DNA from 4 places in the Massilia scottii genome. Region 2 is predicted to be linked to each of the others. Evidence: predicted binding sites of a transcription regulator. Region 2 holds the regulator's gene; each other region holds the start of a gene.
The links. The regulator LexA, encoded in region 2, represses DNA repair genes until DNA is damaged. The targets are predictions, from matches to a motif close to ACTGTATNNNNATACAGT.
Positions count from the first base shown of each region.

Region 1: a site for LexA is predicted at 3,116-3,133, ahead of imuA (translesion DNA synthesis-associated protein ImuA). Genes of this name have one in related genera too.
Region 3: a site for LexA is predicted at 3,025-3,042, ahead of RBA41_RS04845 (DNA topoisomerase IV subunit B). Genes of this name have one in related genera too.
Region 4: a site for LexA is predicted at 1,941-1,958, ahead of dinB (DNA polymerase IV). Genes of this name have one in related genera too.

Region 1 covers NZ_JAVCWM010000030.1:21,430-25,395, reverse strand. Annotated here, with positions in the region: gene RBA41_RS28320 (hypothetical protein) at 1-137, shown strand, start outside; gene RBA41_RS28315 (hypothetical protein) at 291-935, opposite strand; gene RBA41_RS28310 (hypothetical protein) at 946-1,131, opposite strand; gene RBA41_RS28305 (hypothetical protein) at 1,162-1,503, opposite strand; gene RBA41_RS28300 (hypothetical protein) at 1,717-2,019, shown strand; gene RBA41_RS28295 (SprT-like domain-containing protein) at 2,079-2,960, opposite strand; gene imuA (translesion DNA synthesis-associated protein ImuA) at 3,152-3,847, shown strand; gene RBA41_RS28285 (hypothetical protein) at 3,927-3,966, shown strand, end outside.
Region 2 covers NZ_JAVCWM010000016.1:71,577-75,542, reverse strand. Annotated here, with positions in the region: gene rpsR (30S ribosomal protein S18) at 1-217, opposite strand, end outside; gene priB (primosomal replication protein N) at 252-545, opposite strand; gene rpsF (30S ribosomal protein S6) at 587-991, opposite strand; gene RBA41_RS21710 (DUF29 domain-containing protein) at 1,130-1,576, opposite strand; gene RBA41_RS21705 (DUF29 domain-containing protein) at 1,606-2,076, opposite strand; gene lexA (transcriptional repressor LexA) at 2,209-2,844, shown strand; gene RBA41_RS21695 (tetratricopeptide repeat protein) at 2,879-3,604, opposite strand; gene RBA41_RS21690 (cystathionine gamma-synthase family protein) at 3,699-3,966, opposite strand, start outside.
Region 3 covers NZ_JAVCWM010000003.1:147,087-151,052, reverse strand. Annotated here, with positions in the region: gene RBA41_RS04850 (molecular chaperone HscC) at 1-857, opposite strand, end outside; gene RBA41_RS04845 (DNA topoisomerase IV subunit B) at 902-2,899, opposite strand; gene RBA41_RS04840 (response regulator) at 3,191-3,886, shown strand; gene RBA41_RS04835 (gamma-glutamyl-gamma-aminobutyrate hydrolase family protein) at 3,956-3,966, shown strand, end outside.
Region 4 covers NZ_JAVCWM010000013.1:110,830-114,795, reverse strand. Annotated here, with positions in the region: gene RBA41_RS19160 (recombination-associated protein RdgC) at 1-690, opposite strand, end outside; gene dinB (DNA polymerase IV) at 838-1,911, opposite strand; gene RBA41_RS19150 (TetR/AcrR family transcriptional regulator) at 2,035-2,712, opposite strand; gene RBA41_RS19145 (lipase family alpha/beta hydrolase) at 3,011-3,922, shown strand; gene RBA41_RS19140 (lipase secretion chaperone) at 3,933-3,966, shown strand, end outside.

The DNA of each region.
Region 1 (3,966 bases), on a different contig from region 2:
CGGCCGTCGATCTGGTATATGCCATGGAAGCGAATCCGCGCGGTGGAGCGCTGTTTGTGGCGTTGGCAGGCATACTGGTGGCCGGCGTGGTGGCGTGGTGTGCGCTGAAACGCCGTGATAACCCGCCCGCACCGTAATCGAAAAGGAGCAGGGCCACCGTCTCTTTTCTGACGGTCGGCCCTGGGGAATCGATATATGTAAGCTCCGGGATTGGAGCATGTTGGGGAGAGCGCCACTAATCCCCAACACTTTTAATGTAAACCCGCAGGAATTTATAGCGTTGCGTGTTATCAAGAATGCAGCGAAACAATTTGTGCATGGACCTGCCGCGCACGCACGTCGCGCTGCCGATCACGCACGCGGATCTCCTTGCGCATTGCCCCCTGTGCCGCAAGAATCTGATCCATCAACATTTGCACGCTTTGCGGCTCGACAATAAGTTCCTGCGTCTCGGGCCTGGCTCGGTCCAATTCGGCGAACAACGGCAGTGAATGCAATTCACTATGGTTCACGTTGACCACGCGCGGGGAGGTATCTCGCCAGGACATGCCCGCAAATGGCGTGGTGCCGCCGATGGTGTGCACCGGGACTTGGCCCTTGCTGCCCCCGGAACGAATTTCGATGCGTGGCTGATCGCGGTATTCCGCCTCGCGAAAAGCCGACTCCTGATCGTTGAACGTATGTCCGTAGCGGCGTCCCCTGGACATACACGCATGTCGATCGCGGTGCAAGGCATCGGCGCCGATCAGATCCCCAACCAAGGTCAGCGCCAGGCCGGCATGATGGAAAAATGCAGTCTGTCTGCGGCCGCGGGCCATGCGCATGTCCTCGCGGGCCCCAGCTTCATCAAGCGCTAGTTTCCAGCCGACATCGCCGAGACAGGCCGTGTTCGAGAAAAATCCCTGGAACCGGACAGGGATATCTTCGGACTGCATAACAGGAATCCTATGCAAATGAGCCATCGACAATGCTTTCCTTGAGATCAGCAATTTCCGCCTCGACGTTGCGCACCATCTGCTTGGCGGAATCGAGGCGCCGCAACGCGCCAATGAGCGCCGTCTTCGCCTTCTTCGCCTTTTCGGCGTCGATCTCGGCGGTCGCTTCGGCGATCATAGCTTCCAAATTTGTCATTATTTTCTTTCGGTGAAATGGGTAAATGGGTCAGGCAATGGCCGCTGGTGGCTGGTGGGTATGCACACGTGCATGCCCGCCGCCAGCGCCTGCGGTGGGGCCGGGATACATTGCCATCTGGCGCGGCGACTCGGACAGTTCAACCCAGTGGGTGATGCCGGCATACAGCCTAACGCTCCCGTCTTCCTGCTCGGCGCCCCAGCAGGACGGCGCGTGCGCGAGACGCATGGGGAACCCGGTCACGATAGTGTCCTCGAACAGGAAGGCAACACGGGAGCCTGGATAGCCCCAGGGCGCTGTATCGCCAGGATAAAGGGGCGGTGGCAGGCCGTCGATGGCGATATCGTGCACGGTGATTGTCAGCTCTCTCATCGCACGTCTCCATGTGCTAGGAGGGGGTAGGGCATGCTTGAACTCCGGTCTGGTTGCAGAAGACCGCAGTGTGCGGGAGGTTTTGAAGAAACTTGGAAATCAGTTTAATGTTGACATGAGGATAAATGTCATTGACACGTCGCAAACACCGGCTTTGGAAGGATGGCGCTAATGGGGAGAAGGATCATACTGAAGTTTTACACGGGAGGAAATATGATCGAGGACCTTGACGATTGCGGCACCACCCCCATCACGTTGAACGCGTCTGCGGAACGTGAACTTCCATGGGACGACGGGACGTTATCCAATCTACTGGCGCATATTTCGAGGACGCCCGGAGTTCCGATCTGCCGCGTCGATGAAGACGAACTGGACACCTGGCATCAGCGAGACAGTTTGATCACTGATCTAGGGCCCGTAAATGAAGTGATTGAGTTGTCATGTGACGAACCGACCACCGAATCAGGCGCCGGCGGCGGACGTGTTAAGGACCGCGCCAAAGTGCTCACAAAATAGACGCGATGTTTTAGTCAATTTGTGGTATCTGCCTCCCATTCCAGGCATCGCGGCGAGGCTTATGGTTCCTCCGAAAATGCCGCCCCACACTCGCCGCAGATGATGTGCAGGCCCGGCTTGCCCCACACGCTGGTCTTGATCGGGCAGCTGCAGGAATACTTGGACCGATTGCTCTCGTTCACCGCGCCGCCTACGAGCTCGACTGGCTGCAGCACCAACGCGACGCCGCTGTCGGCCGGGATCGCGGCCGCCGTCGCCGGTAAGCCCGCCAGCATGCCTGGCGCGGCGGCGCCAGTCGCGCTTTCTCCGGGACGGTACGCCACAAAGCGGTCGTACCACGAAATTTGGAAGTCGCGAGTGAGCAGGCCCCGGCACGCCTCAAGGAAACGGCCGCCTTCGATCGGATAGTCGGCCATCTTATCGCCCGTCTTTTTCCCGCCTGGCAGACCAGTGGTGGACGGCATCAGGCCAATCGCTTCCATCTTTTCAGCCCATTCCTTGTCGTGGTACCGGCGCCGGGCAGGTGTGCCGTGCTGATGCTGCCATAGGTGGCACATTTCATGGACCATGGTTGCCATAATCTCGATCAGCGGGACGACGGCAAAATAGGCGGGGTTCATCGCAATCTCGTGCAGTTCCTCCTTGCTGCGGTTGCCGAAGCGCGCCGCAGAGAAATAACCCATGGTGCGTTCCTTGCGTTGCAGGGTCAGCAGACAGTCGGCCAGGCTGTTGTCGAACAGCTCAACGTTGAAGGTGTCGTAGGCCAGTTGCAGCTCGGCATAGACGATCGCGGTTTGCCTGGGTTCGCCTTTCCATCTGTGCTGATGTGGCGCTTCCGCTGGCCGAACCCGCGCGAGATGAATAGGCCCGGCATCCGGCAGGCGTGGGTGTTCGTGTTGCCAATGCGCTGTCGGCGATTCATAGCTGCTGAGGTCGGGCATTTTAAGCTGCCGTAAAATAAAAGTGCATTTTAGCAATTTTGGATTGTGCAATCCACATCTTGTTTGGGTTTTGGCTTGTGCAATCCAAACATAGTTGCCGCCGGCGCGGCGGCCAAGCCAGCACATCGCACTTGTCAAGAGGCGATGGATAGACTACTGTATAAAATCACAGTATTTTATGTTAGCCGACGATGCTCGCCCATTCCCATCCCACCCCCGAGGAATTGCACCCAGCGTTGTGGCGCGCGTCCCAACTGGCGCGTTCCGCGGCGCGGTGCGTCGATACTGGGCACCCGGCCCTGTCGAATCAGCTACCTGGAGGCGGCTGGCCAATGGGCGTATTGATCGACCTGCTCGTCCAACAAGCGGGGATTGGGGAAGTGCGGCTGTTGGCGCCGGCGCTTGTACAAGTCGCGAAGCGCCGGGTGGTGCTGCTGCAGCCGCCCCATGCGCCGCAAACCCTCGCCCTGGCGGGCCTGGGCCTGGCCGCATCCGAGGTGCTTTGGGTCAAAAGCAAGAGTGGCCCGGACGCGCTGTGGGCGGCCGAACAGATCCTTCGCTCCGCAAGTTGTGCTGCGCTACTGTTTTGGTCGAGCCACGTCCGGCCGGAAAGCCTGCGGCGGTTGAACTTGGCCGCCCAGGCTGGCGAGACGCTGTTTTTCATGATGCGCCCGATCGCGGCCGCGCAAGACGCGTCGCCGGCGCCGTTGCGACTGAGTCTACGGCCGGCTCGGGGAGGTATCGATGTCGGGTTCGTCAAGCGCCGCGGCCCGCAACGCGACGATTGCCTTTTCATCCCTTTAAGCGGACCAGGACATGCCACAGTATGCCGACCTGTACCTGTCGAGCATCTCGTGCCTACGCGTGCCCTCGAAGCTGTGATCTAGGGCAAACGCCGTAACTATAGCGGGAACTCTGGCCACCTGACGTAATCGAACAAGCTCAACTTTGTTAAAGGAGAGCGCCATGAATTCAATCCCCTCTGTCCGTGTCGAGCACGATCGCG
Region 2 (3,966 bases):
GCTGGTAGTGCGCTTTGGTACCGGTCAGGCGTGCTGGCATGATCTTGCCATTTTCCTGGACGAAGTCTTTCAGGGTGTCTACGTCTTTGTAGTCGACCTGTTCAACGTTTGCTGCGGTGAAGCGGCAGAATTTCTTACGCTTGAACAGTGGGTTCTGTTGTTTGCGCTTTTCTTTAAGCTTGAGCTTGTTCTTGTCGAATTTTTTACCGAATGCCATTTGAGGCTCCTGTATCTAAAAATGTGCTGTCGCGTCAGGCGGCGGCACAGAAATCAATGATGTGAAACACCAGGCTTTTGCTGCTGCGGTTCTTCTTGGCCAAAAATCCCGTGAACTGATGCACGGCGCCCAATTCGGCCTGGCTGAATCGACCTGAAATCTCGCCCGCGGCAAGCGCGGTGATTTCAAATTCGACCAACCTGGCTACCCCTGCTTCCATCTGCTGCGAACTGTGCATCAGTGTGGCGGTCACGATCGGCACGCCGGCCGGGGTATAGCGCAATACGTCGCGCTCGCAAATCAGGGCTACGAACTGGAGTTGATTCACCGAGGTGAGGTCAAGTCAGGTTCAGGGATCCCGGTCAACAATTACGCTGCTGCGGCTGGAGCTGGCGCTGGAGCGGCTGCAGGAGCAGGGGCTTCAGTGCGGTGGCTCTTGGCTGCGTCTTCACGTTGTACCGATTTCATCATCGGCGACGGCGCGGTTTCAGCCTTCTTCATCTTAACGGTGAGGTGACGCAGCACGGCATCATTGAATTTGAACGCGGTTTCGAGTTCCACGAGGGTCTCGTTGTCGCATTCGATGTTCAGGCAGATGTAGTGCGCTTTTGGCAGCTTCTGGATCGAGTAAGCCATCTGACGACGGCCCCAGTCTTCAACACGGTGAACCGAACCGCCGCGCGTGGTTACGCTGGCTTTGTAGCGTTCGATCATCGCCGGGACTTGCTCGCTTTGGTCCGGGTGGACGATAAAAACGATTTCATAATGACGCATGCATAACTCCTTAGGGACGTTTAAACAAATGCCCACCTCGGCGTCAAGACGAGTGTGGGAAGGGAAAGCCGGCGATTATAGCGTGAAATAGAGCAACAATCAAGGGCGCATTGAGAAAGCTGTGCGATTGCGCGTCGTTCATGGCACGAAGTCGTCGTCGAGCAGTTGGGCCGGGGTGTAGGGTGGCTCCGGCGGGAAAGCGCTTTTCGGTAGCCGGGTTTCGATGGCCGCGCTACGCACGGCGTGCGCATACTCTTGTCGTGCCATGCGCTCGACCGCCCTGCTCAGGCTGGGACTGCGCTCCAGCAGCCGAGCAATTGCGCGGCGCTGCTCGTTGATGGTCGCCAGCCAGCTCGTCGACTTGCGCCGCGGCTGATACTGGCACTTGAGCAGGCGCATGATCAGAACGTGCAGCCGGCTACACAATTCCCTTTGATTGCGGCCGACCATTTCCTCAAACTCCTCCACAAGGTGTTCGACATCAAGGTGTTCAAAGTCCCTGGCGCGCAACAGCCTCACCTGTTGATCGATCCATTGGATCAGATCATCGTCGTAGTCAGCAAGTGGCACCCCGAGTCGATCCATGACCCGCCTCCTCTACCCTGTATTTCAGTTCACGGCCCCTCATCCGGCGAGTACGACGGCACGAAGTCGTCGTCGAGCAGCTGCGCGGCACTGTAAGGTAGCGCAGCCGGGAAGATGGACTCCGGCAGGCGTGTTTCCCAAGCGGCACGCCGGCGCGCTTCGGCATAGCGCCGCGCTGCTAGTTCGGGTATGTCGGCAACCAGACTGGGACTGTCGGCAATCAGCAATTCCACGCCAAAACGGGCGTCGTTCAGCTTGATGCACCAGTGCCGTGGCTTGTACCGTGGCCGCAACTGCAAACTGAGCAAGTACGCAGTGATATATTCAAGGTGCCCCTCGAGCTCACTCCGGTCGGCACGCACTGCGCCTTCAAGCTCGTCGATGAGGTTGTCGACATCAAGTAGCTCGAACTTTCCCATACGCAGCAACTCCGCCTGATCCTCAAGCCACAGCACAAAATCTTCCTCATAACCCACCCTTGGAACCTCAAGCCGATCCATGACTCACCTCCTCTGCTACTTGTTGGACAGCGCCCATCGCAAATAATTCGCCTGTTCGGCTAATTAACCCTTGCATTGCGCGAAATACTGTACAAAAATACAGTCTGTCCATATACACAGTCCCGCATACCGATGATCAAGCTCACTCCAAGGCAAGAACAAATCCTCAACCTGATCAAGGATGCGATCGAGAACACGGGCTTTCCTCCTACCCGTGCCGAGATCGCCAATGAACTGGGCTTCAAGTCGGCCAACGCGGCCGAAGAGCATCTGCAGGCGCTCGCGCGCAAGGGCGCCATCGAAATTTCGCCCGGCACCTCGCGCGGCATCCGCCTGATCGGCGCCAGCGTCGACGCCATTGCCATGCCGCCGCCGAACCTGCTCATGTCGCTGCCGCTGGTCGGGCGCGTGGCCGCCGGTTCGCCCATCCTCGCGCAGGAGCATGTGGAAGCGACCTACAGCGTGGACCCGGCGATGTTTTCGTCGCGTCCCGATTTCCTGCTCAAGGTGCGTGGGTGGTCGATGCGCGACGCCGGCATCATGGATGGCGACCTGCTGGCCGTCAAAAAGGTCGACAGCGCCAAGAATGGCCAGATCGTGGTGGCCCGCATCGGTGACGATGTCACCGTCAAGCGCTACAAAAAGACCGGCTCGCTGATCGAACTGCTGCCGGAAAATCCGGACTTCAAGGTGATCCACGTCGATCCCGCAACCGACGAGTTCGCGCTTGAAGGCCTGGCGGTAGGGTTGATGCGCAGCTGGAACTGAGCGTGCGGGCGCGGTTCCACTGCGCCCTTGCCGCCTAGTCGCCCTTGCGCGGCGCTGTCGCCGCCGCTTCGGTGACGATGCGGTTGTGTTCCTTGATGTAGGCGTCGGTGGCGGCACGCCACGCGCCGAAGTCGGCCAGCACCAGCTTGGCCGAGACCTTGGCGTTTTCGGCGATGCCCGCATACACGCCTTCCAGATACACGCGCGACTGCTCGGTTTCTTCCTTGGTCAGCAGGTCGGCCACATCCTTGGGAATGCGCTTGGTCAGCGGGCTGGCCTCGTTCAGGTTGCGCACGAAGCCGTTGTAGCAATCCTGCCAGGCCGCGACCTTGGCCGACACGCTCTCGATTTCTTCGTTCTGCTTCGACATGGCCGGAATGCGCGGCGCCGGGCAACGGAACTGGCCCGTTGTCAGGTCGGCGCCATCGTATTTGCCGATCCAGTAATCCAGGTCGGCACGGCGCGCATCGCGCTTTTTCATCATCTCCAGCGAGCCGGCCGCAGTCTTGTTACCCTTGGCGGCGGACTTCTTGAACCAGGCTTCGGCCTTGGCCAGGTCGACCGTGCCGGCCTCGCCGTAAAAATACATCTCGCCCATGTGCAGCTGGGCTTCGGCGTTGCCGGCGTTGGCCAGCTTGGTGTACAGCTGCAGCGCTTGCGGATAAGCCTTTTTCGCGAACAGGGCGTTGGCGTTGGCCAGCTCGTCCGCGTGCGCCACGCCGGCGAGCATCAAGCCCAGGCAGAACAGGTATTTCTTCATCGCGTGTAGGACCTTGTATTTGTACGAACCATGTGGACAAACCCGCATCGTCACCAGATGACATGACAGGGCGGCGCGCGCCGTCCTGCCCCGTTCAATCCAGCGCGGAGCGGAAGTCGTCGAGCAAGTCAGCCGTGTCTTCGATGCCGACCGACACCCGGATCAGCGATTCGGCGATGCCCATGCTGGCGCGCCGCTCGGCGCCCATCTCGTAGAAGATGGTGTGCGAGACGGGAATGACCAGGGTGCGCGTATCGCCCAGGTTACTGGCGGAGATACCGAGCTTGAGGCGATTGAGGTAATCGAAGCAATCGATGCCGTCTTTCAGTTCAAAGCTCAACAGCGAACCGTAAGCCTTGAAC
Region 3 (3,966 bases), on a different contig from region 2:
TCGACCGGGGTGCGCAGGCGGGCGATCAGGTGGTCGCACAGCAGCACGAACAAGTCCTCGGTCAGCTCCCAGCTGTATTCCTGGCCGCCCAACTGGTAGGCCATGCGCGTGCTCAGGCTGTCGGACAGGGCGCGCTTGGCGCGTTCGGCTTCCGCGCGCAGGCGCTGGCGCTGGGTGCCGGTCAGCTCGGTGCCGTCCAGGGCCTTGGCCATGCCGCTGCGCGAGAGGAAGGCGTCCACCAGTACGGTCACAAAATCTTCGCCGCCGAGGAAGTTGTCGCCGGCGGTCGCGCGCACCTCCATCACGCCCTCGAACAGTTCGAGGATGGAGACGTCGAAGGTGCCGCCGCCCAGGTCGAAGACGAGGAATTTGGTTTCGCGCCTGGTGTCCTGGATGCCGTAGGCCAGCGCCGCGGCGGTCGGTTCGTTGAGCAGGCGCTCGACGCGCAGCCCGGCCAGCTGGCCGGCCACCCGGGTCGCCTTGCGCTGGGCGTCGCTGAAGTAGGCCGGCACGGTGATGATGGCTTCCTCGACCTTTTCGCCGAGCCAGACTTCGGCGTCTTCCTTGAGCGCGCGCAGCACCATCGACGACAGCTCCTCGGGGCGGAACTTGCGCGCCCCGAGCTGGGTTTCGCGCTCGCTGCCCATGTAGCGCTTGAACATGGCCGCCGTCATGTGGGGATGGGTCTGCAGGCGCGCGCGCGCCGCTTCGCCGGTCAGCACGGTGCCGTCATCATCCATGCCGACGCAGGACGGCGTGAGAAAGCTGCCCAGTGCGTTCGGGATGAGATGCGCCTTGCCGTCGCGCCACACCGCCGCGAGACTGTTGGTGGTGCCGAGGTCGATTCCGATAATCATGGTTCAGTGTCCGCTAACTGTTGTTCAACACGCAAAAAATTGAATCAGATGTCGGCTTCGGTTTCGTTGCCGTGCTCTTCGATCCAGGCGCGGCGGGCGGCGGCTTCGCCTTTGCCCATCAGCATGTTGAAGCGCGCCGACGCGTCGACGTGGCTGAAGTCGCCCAGCGATACCGGCAGCAAACGCCGCGTGTCCGGGTTCATCGTGGTTTCCCACAGTTGTTCCGCGTTCATCTCGCCGAGGCCCTTGAAGCGCGAAATGCTCCAGCTGCCTTCCTTCAAGCCTTCCTTGAGCAGCTTGTCCTGGATCGCCACCAGTTCGCCATCGTCGAGCGCGTACAGCTTCTGGATCGGCTTCTTGCCGCGCGCCGGGGCGTCGACCCGGTACAGCGGCGGGCGCGCCACGCAAATGTGGCCGGGCGCGAACAGGGCCGGGAAGTGCTTGAAGAACAAAGTGAGCAGCAGTACCTGGATGTGCGAGCCGTCCACGTCCGCATCCGAGAGGATGCAGATCTTGCCGTAGCGCAGGCCCGACAGGTCGGGCGTGTCGCCGACGCTGTGCGGGTCGACCCCGATCGCCACCGCGATGTCGTGGATTTCATTGTTGGCGAACAGGCGGTCGCGGTCGGTTTCCCAGGAGTTGAGCACCTTGCCGCGCAGCGGCAGGATGGCCTGGAATTCCTTGTCGCGCCCCATCTTGGCCGAGCCGCCCGCCGAGTCGCCCTCGACCAGGAACAGTTCGTTGCGGGCGATGTCGCTCGATTCGCAATCGGTCAGCTTGCCTGGCAGCACTGCCACGCCGGACGATTTTTTCTTTTCGACTTTTTGCAGCGAACGCAGGCGCGACTGGGCCTGGCGGATCACCAGTTCGGCCAGCTTGCGGCCGTATTCGACGTGCTGGTTGAGCCACAGTTCGAGCGGCGGCTTGGCGAAGGTCGATACCAGCCGCACCGCATCGCGCGAGTTGAGGCGTTCCTTGATCTGGCCCTGGAACTGCGGGTCGAGCACTTTGGCCGACAGCACGAAGGACACGCGCGCGAACACGTCTTCCGGCAGCAGCTTCACGCCTTTCGGCAGCAGCGAGTGCATTTCGACGAAGCTTTTGACCGCGCCATACAGGCCGTCGCGCAGGCCCGATTCGTGGGTGCCGCCGTTCGAGGTGGGAATCAGGTTGACGTACGATTCGCGCACGACCGCGCCTTCTTCGGTCCATGCCACCACCCAGGCCGCGCCTTCGCCTTCGGCAAAGCCGTCGGTTTCGCCGTTCGAGTACTGGGCGCCTTCGAAGACGGGAATCAGGGTCTCGCCGCTGGTGCCTTGCGCCAGCATTTCATTGAGGTAGCCGCGCAGGCCTTCGTCGTACTTCCAGGTCGTCACGTCGCCGGTTTTGGCGAGGGTGAGGGTGACCGTCACGCCGGGCAGCAGCACGGCCTTGGAGCGCAGCAGGCGTTGCAGCTCGACCTGCGAGATCGCGGGCGAGTCGAAATACTTGGGGTTCGGCCAGGCGGTCACGCGGGTGCCGCTCTTCTTGCCGTCGCGCGGGGCCGGGATCGACGCCAGCGGCTCGATCACTTCGCCGTCGGCAAACGTCATCTTGTGCAGGCCGTTGCCGTTGTCTTCCTTGCGCCAGACCGTGATTTCCAGGCGCGAGGAGAGCGCATTGGTGACCGATACGCCGACCCCGTGCAGGCCGCCCGAGAAGGCATAGGCGCCGCCCGACCCCTTGTCGAACTTGCCGCCCGCGTGCAGGCGCGTAAAGACGATTTCCACCGTCGGCACGTTTTCTTCGGGATGCAGGCCGACCGGAATGCCGCGGCCGTCGTCTTCGACCGTGATCGAGCCGTCCACATTGACCGTCACGCCGATGTTCCTGCAATGCCCGCCCAGCGCTTCATCGGAGGCGTTGTCGATCACTTCCTGGATGATGTGCAGCGGATTTTCCGTGCGGGTGTACATGCCCGGACGCTGTTTGACGGGTTCGAGTCCCTTGAGGACCCGGATGGAGGATTCGCTGTAGTCGGATGCAGGTTTTTTGGTGGCCATGTCTAAGTTCTTTATGCGGATGCCTGCGCATTCTATCTTGTCGGACGGAAAAGGAGATAAATTGACTTGGATGAATGTGCTTGCCAGCCCGGGCGATTGTGGTTAGATTTGTACGCACACCAAGAAGTGTGTATAAAAACATTCCATAAGTTAGAAAAAATGCAATCAAAGAGGCAGTTACTCAGTGTTCGCCTGTTGGGCTTTCCTTCCGGCGAGGGAGCCGAGCTGGGAACAGCGCTGGCGCATCCCCCGCGCGACGGGCCGTCGTATTCTTGCTTGCTGGGCGATAGTTTGCAAGAACCGGACCTGGTTATTGCCAATGGCGACGATCTAAGCGCGCTGGCCGCCTTGCTGGCGTGGCAGCCGGACCTGACCCGTCCCGCCCTGGTGATCGGCTCGGCCGGGATGGAGTTTCCCTGCGCACAGCTGGCACGTCCGCTCGACATGTTCCAGATGTTCAAGCTGCTCACCGACATGGCGCGCAAACGCGTCGACGCGCTCACCGGCATGCTGGCGCCCGAGGCGCCGCCCGTGCACGAGCGGCGGCGCCGCATTCGCCTCGATCTCGACACCACCGATCCGGCCGAGTTCGTGAAGATGCGGCGCCACGCGCCCAACGGCGCGGTGCTGATCGTCGACAAGCGCGGGGCGCTGCGCGACCATGTGGCGCGGCTGCTGTCGGCGCACCAGGTGTCGGTGGAGTGGACCGAGAGCGCGGCGGCGGCCGTGCGCCTGTGCGCGGAGACGCCGGTATCGGTGGTGATGATCAATACCTCGACCCCCGGCATCGATCCGTATGCGCTGTGCAGCGAGATCAAACAGCAGGAACGTGCCGATCGCATCGCCGTGGTGCTGCTGGTGAACCAGGCCTCCGGCTACGACACGGCGCGTGCGCGCACGGCCGGCGTACGCGGGCTGCTCGACAAGCCGATGGCCGACCGCCACCTGGTGGCGGCACTCAAAAAGCTGCTGTCGCTGCCGCCCTGATGACGCGGCGGTCACAATTTTGTTACAACTTTGAATCGTGCGCTTGCATGGGAGCGCTATATTTAAGGCATGCCCGATAC
Region 4 (3,966 bases), on a different contig from region 2:
CGCCAGGCGCGTGCACTGCTTGCCTGCCGCGATGTGACGGCGGATATCGTCCACTTCCAGCGCGTGCTTCACGTAACGCACAGCCGCCTTGCTCTCGCCGGTGGCGCGCAGTTCGGTATCCTGGTCGATCGTGAAGCCCACCGGCGCTTCGTCGGTTTCCAGCCAGGCCGTCATCACGGCCACCGGCGAGCGCTGCACGCGCAGGCTTTCCAGCGGCATGCGGTCGACCGCCTTGAGCAGCAGCTTGATGACTTCGTCGGCCTTGGCCGGGCTGGCGGCGTCGACCACCAGCCAGCCGTTGACCGGATCGATCCAGGTGAAGGTGTTGCTGCGGATGCTGAAGGCGCGCGGCAACAGTTCATCGGCCACGCGCTCCTTGAGTTCCTTCATGGCTTTCTTGCCTGGTGCAAAGCCCTGGGCTTCTTCCAGCTCGGCCGCCTTGGCCTTGGCCACCTGGTTGATGACCGACGATGGCAGCAGCTTCTTTTCGGTGCCCAGCAGAATCAGCATCTGCTTGTTGACGGTGTGAACCAGCATGCCGTTGTTGCGCGGCGAATCCCAGCCCTGGCGCAGCAATTCGTTACTGGTGGCTGGAACGAAACTCATGGGCGCCAGCGCCGCTTCGAGTTGCTCAGGAGTGAATGCCCACGGTGCGGGAAGACGGTAAATCTGAAGATTCTTGAACCACATTGTGCTTTACCTTGTTTGAGTCAGTATTTACAGCGGGATGAAGCAGGAAGGCGCGGCGAGCCGCTTTCACGTCCTGCGTAACGGCCTGCCCCGGAGGCAGGACTGGCGTCGTCCGAGACAAATCATCTTTGCGAAGGGAACGACATTTTACACGTCCGCATCGGCGAACAGGCTTAACTGTTCGAGGTTTTCGGCCTCGCCCAGCCGCACCCCGACGCCCAGCAGGCGCACAGGCTGCCTGCCGCGCGCATAGCCGGTTTCCATCAGTTTGGCGTATTGCCCCATGTGTGGCGCGATGCCAACACATTCCACGGTGGTCTGGTGAAAATCGGCGAACTTGAGTTTAACGAACAGCTTTTGCACGCTTTTCTGGGCTCCGGCGCGGGCAATGCGCGCGTTGAGATTGTCGAACAGTTCCGGCAGCAGGGCGATGCAGGCCGGCAGGTCCGGCACGTCCGGCGTGTAGGTTTCCTCGACGCTGACCGACTTGCGTTCGCGCTCGTTGCACACCGCGCGGTTGTCGATGCCGCGGCACAAATCGTGCAGGCGGGTGCCGAAGCTGCCGAAGTGGTGTTGCAGTTCGAGCAGGGTCCAGGTGCGCAGGTCGGCGCAGGTTTGCACCCCCAGCTTGTTGAGCTTGGCGGCGGTGACCTTGCCGACGCCGTGCAGTTTCTTGACCGGCAAGGCGGCGACAAAAGCGTCGACCTCGTCCGGGCGCACCAGCCACAGGCCGTCGGGCTTGTTCCAGTCGCTGGCGATCTTGGCCACGAACTTGTTGGGCGCCACGCCGGCCGACGCGGTGATGCCGACCGTGTCGAAGATGCGCTTGCGGATTTCCTGCGCGATCAGGGTGGCGCTGCCTTTGCAGTGGGGCGAATCGGAGACGTCGAGATAGGCTTCGTCGAGCGAAAGCGGCTCGACCAGGTCGGTGTAGTCGCCGTAGATGGCCAGGATCTGGCGCGAGGCAATGCGGTATTTCTCCATGGCTGGCGGGATGACCACCAGGTCGGGGCACAGCTTGAGGGCCTGGGCGGTGGCCATGGCCGAGTGGATGCCGTAGCGCCGCGCTTCGTAGTTGCACGTAGCCACCACGCCGCGCTGGCCCGGCTGGCCGCCAACGGCCAGCGGCACCTCGCGCAGGGCGGGATTGTCGCGCATCTCGACGGCTGCGTAGAAGCAGTCGCAGTCGCAATGGATGATTTTTCGGGCTGGGGCGTTCACGCGGGCTGGTTTGCCCGGACAGGGCAACTACTGTAATTGCATACAGTATTCACTGAAATGGGATTTGTTGCAAGTTGGAAGGACGCGCAGGCGCGCCAGCTCGTCGTTCCCGCGCCGCGGCTCCTAACTTAAATGACTTCGGATCATCGACAAGGTGCTATCGGCAAAATCATCCACATGCACCTTGGCCGCGCGGTACTTCCAGCGCTTGATATACCAATCCTGGAACATCGCCACGATATGCGCCGCCAGCAAATCCGGCTTGCCGGCCGGCACCGGCGTGAGCTGGCTGATCATGTCGGCAATTTCGGCCTGGATCGACAACTCCGAATTTTTCGCCATGCCACGCTGCTCGAAACTGAGCACGCGCGAATCCATGTACACGAAGTAAAACCACGGCTGCAAAATCTCGGACAGGTAAATCGTCGCCCGCACCAGCGATTCGAGCCGTTCCAGCGGCGCCTGCACATGCTGGAACATGCGCGGCAATTCCTGGCTGGCATGCCGCACCACATCCTCGATCATTTCCGCCAGTTGATCCTTGCTCTCGATATAGCCGTACAGCCCACCCATCGACAAGCCCGTCTCGCGGCACAGGTCGCGCAAGCTCATCGCGCGAAAGCCGACCTCGTTGGCCAGGCGAAACGTGGCGCCGAAGATTTTTTCCATGTTTTCCAGCGCCGGCTTGCGGCGCTTGACGCCGATCCGCTCGGCGTGGTGGTCAACAATGTAGGCCCAGATCGTGTCGCCGTTGAGCGGCGTCATCTTTTCAAACTGGGCAAAGTCGAAGCGGGTGGACACCAGCGTTCCCATATGTGCATCTACCGCTAGAGTTGGTTTCGGGAATGATTATAGCTCGTTAAAACCACACATCAATTCAAAGCGCAAAACAAGCCCTCCAGATGCTGCACTGCGCGATGCTTTATCCGAAAGCCAGTGCTACATTAAAAAAACCGAGCGCTCGCTCTAATTCGTATTTTTCTCTTGCAACAGCTAGCAGCAAGGGTGGTCGCCCGGTAGCCGGAGGAATGCCCAGCTCGCACTGTGCAACTCCAGTTCCAGTAATCGACTTCAATCAAAAAACCATTATGGAGACAACATGAAGAATCGCTTTTGGAAGTGCCTGTCCGTTTTTCTCATCGCTATCCTCGTCGTTCCCACCCCGGCCCTGGCCGCGGGTTACACGCAAACCAAGTACCCCATCGTGCTCGTGCACGGCCTGTTCGGCTTTGAGAAACTGGGGCCGATCGAATACTTTTACCAGATCCCCTCGGCGCTGCGCAGCGGCGGAGCCCAGGTGTTTACCGTCACCGTCTCGGGCGCCAACAGTACCGAAGTGCGCGGCGAACAATTGCTCTCGCAAGTAAAGCAGATCATGGCCGCCACCGGCGCCGCCAAGGTCAATCTGATCGGCCACAGCCATGGCGGGCCGACCGTGCGCTACGTCGCTTCGGTGGCGCCCAGCCTGGTCGCGTCGGTCAGTTCCGTGGCCGGCGTGAACAAGGGTTCGGCGATCGCCGACATCCTGACCGGCAACGCCCCCAACGTGGGCAATGCGCTGGCCAACGCGGTGGGTGCGATGATGGACTTCCTGTCGGGCCGCTCGGGTTTGCCGCAAGATGGCGAAGCCGCGCTCAAATCGCTCACCACGGCCGGCTCGATCGCCTTTAACAAGCGCCATCCGCAGGGCGTGCCGACGAGCGCGTGCGGCGAAGGCGCCAACCATGTCAACGGCGTGTATTATTTTTCGTGGAGCGGCGCCAAGCCCTACACCAATATGTTCGACGCGATCGACCCGTTCATGGCGCTCACCGGCCTGGCTTTCGGCGGCAAGAACGACGGCCTGGTGAGCAGCTGCTCGAGCCGCCTCGGGCGCGTGATCCGCGACGACTACGCCATGAACCACCTCGATGAAGTGAACCAGTTCATCGGCATCGTCAATCTGTTCGAAACCAGCCCGGTGACTGTGTTCCGTCAGCAAGCGAACCGCCTGCAGGCGCTCGGTCTGTAAGGAGGCCGCCATGACCGCACGCACGCAATGGAAAAGGTTCGGTG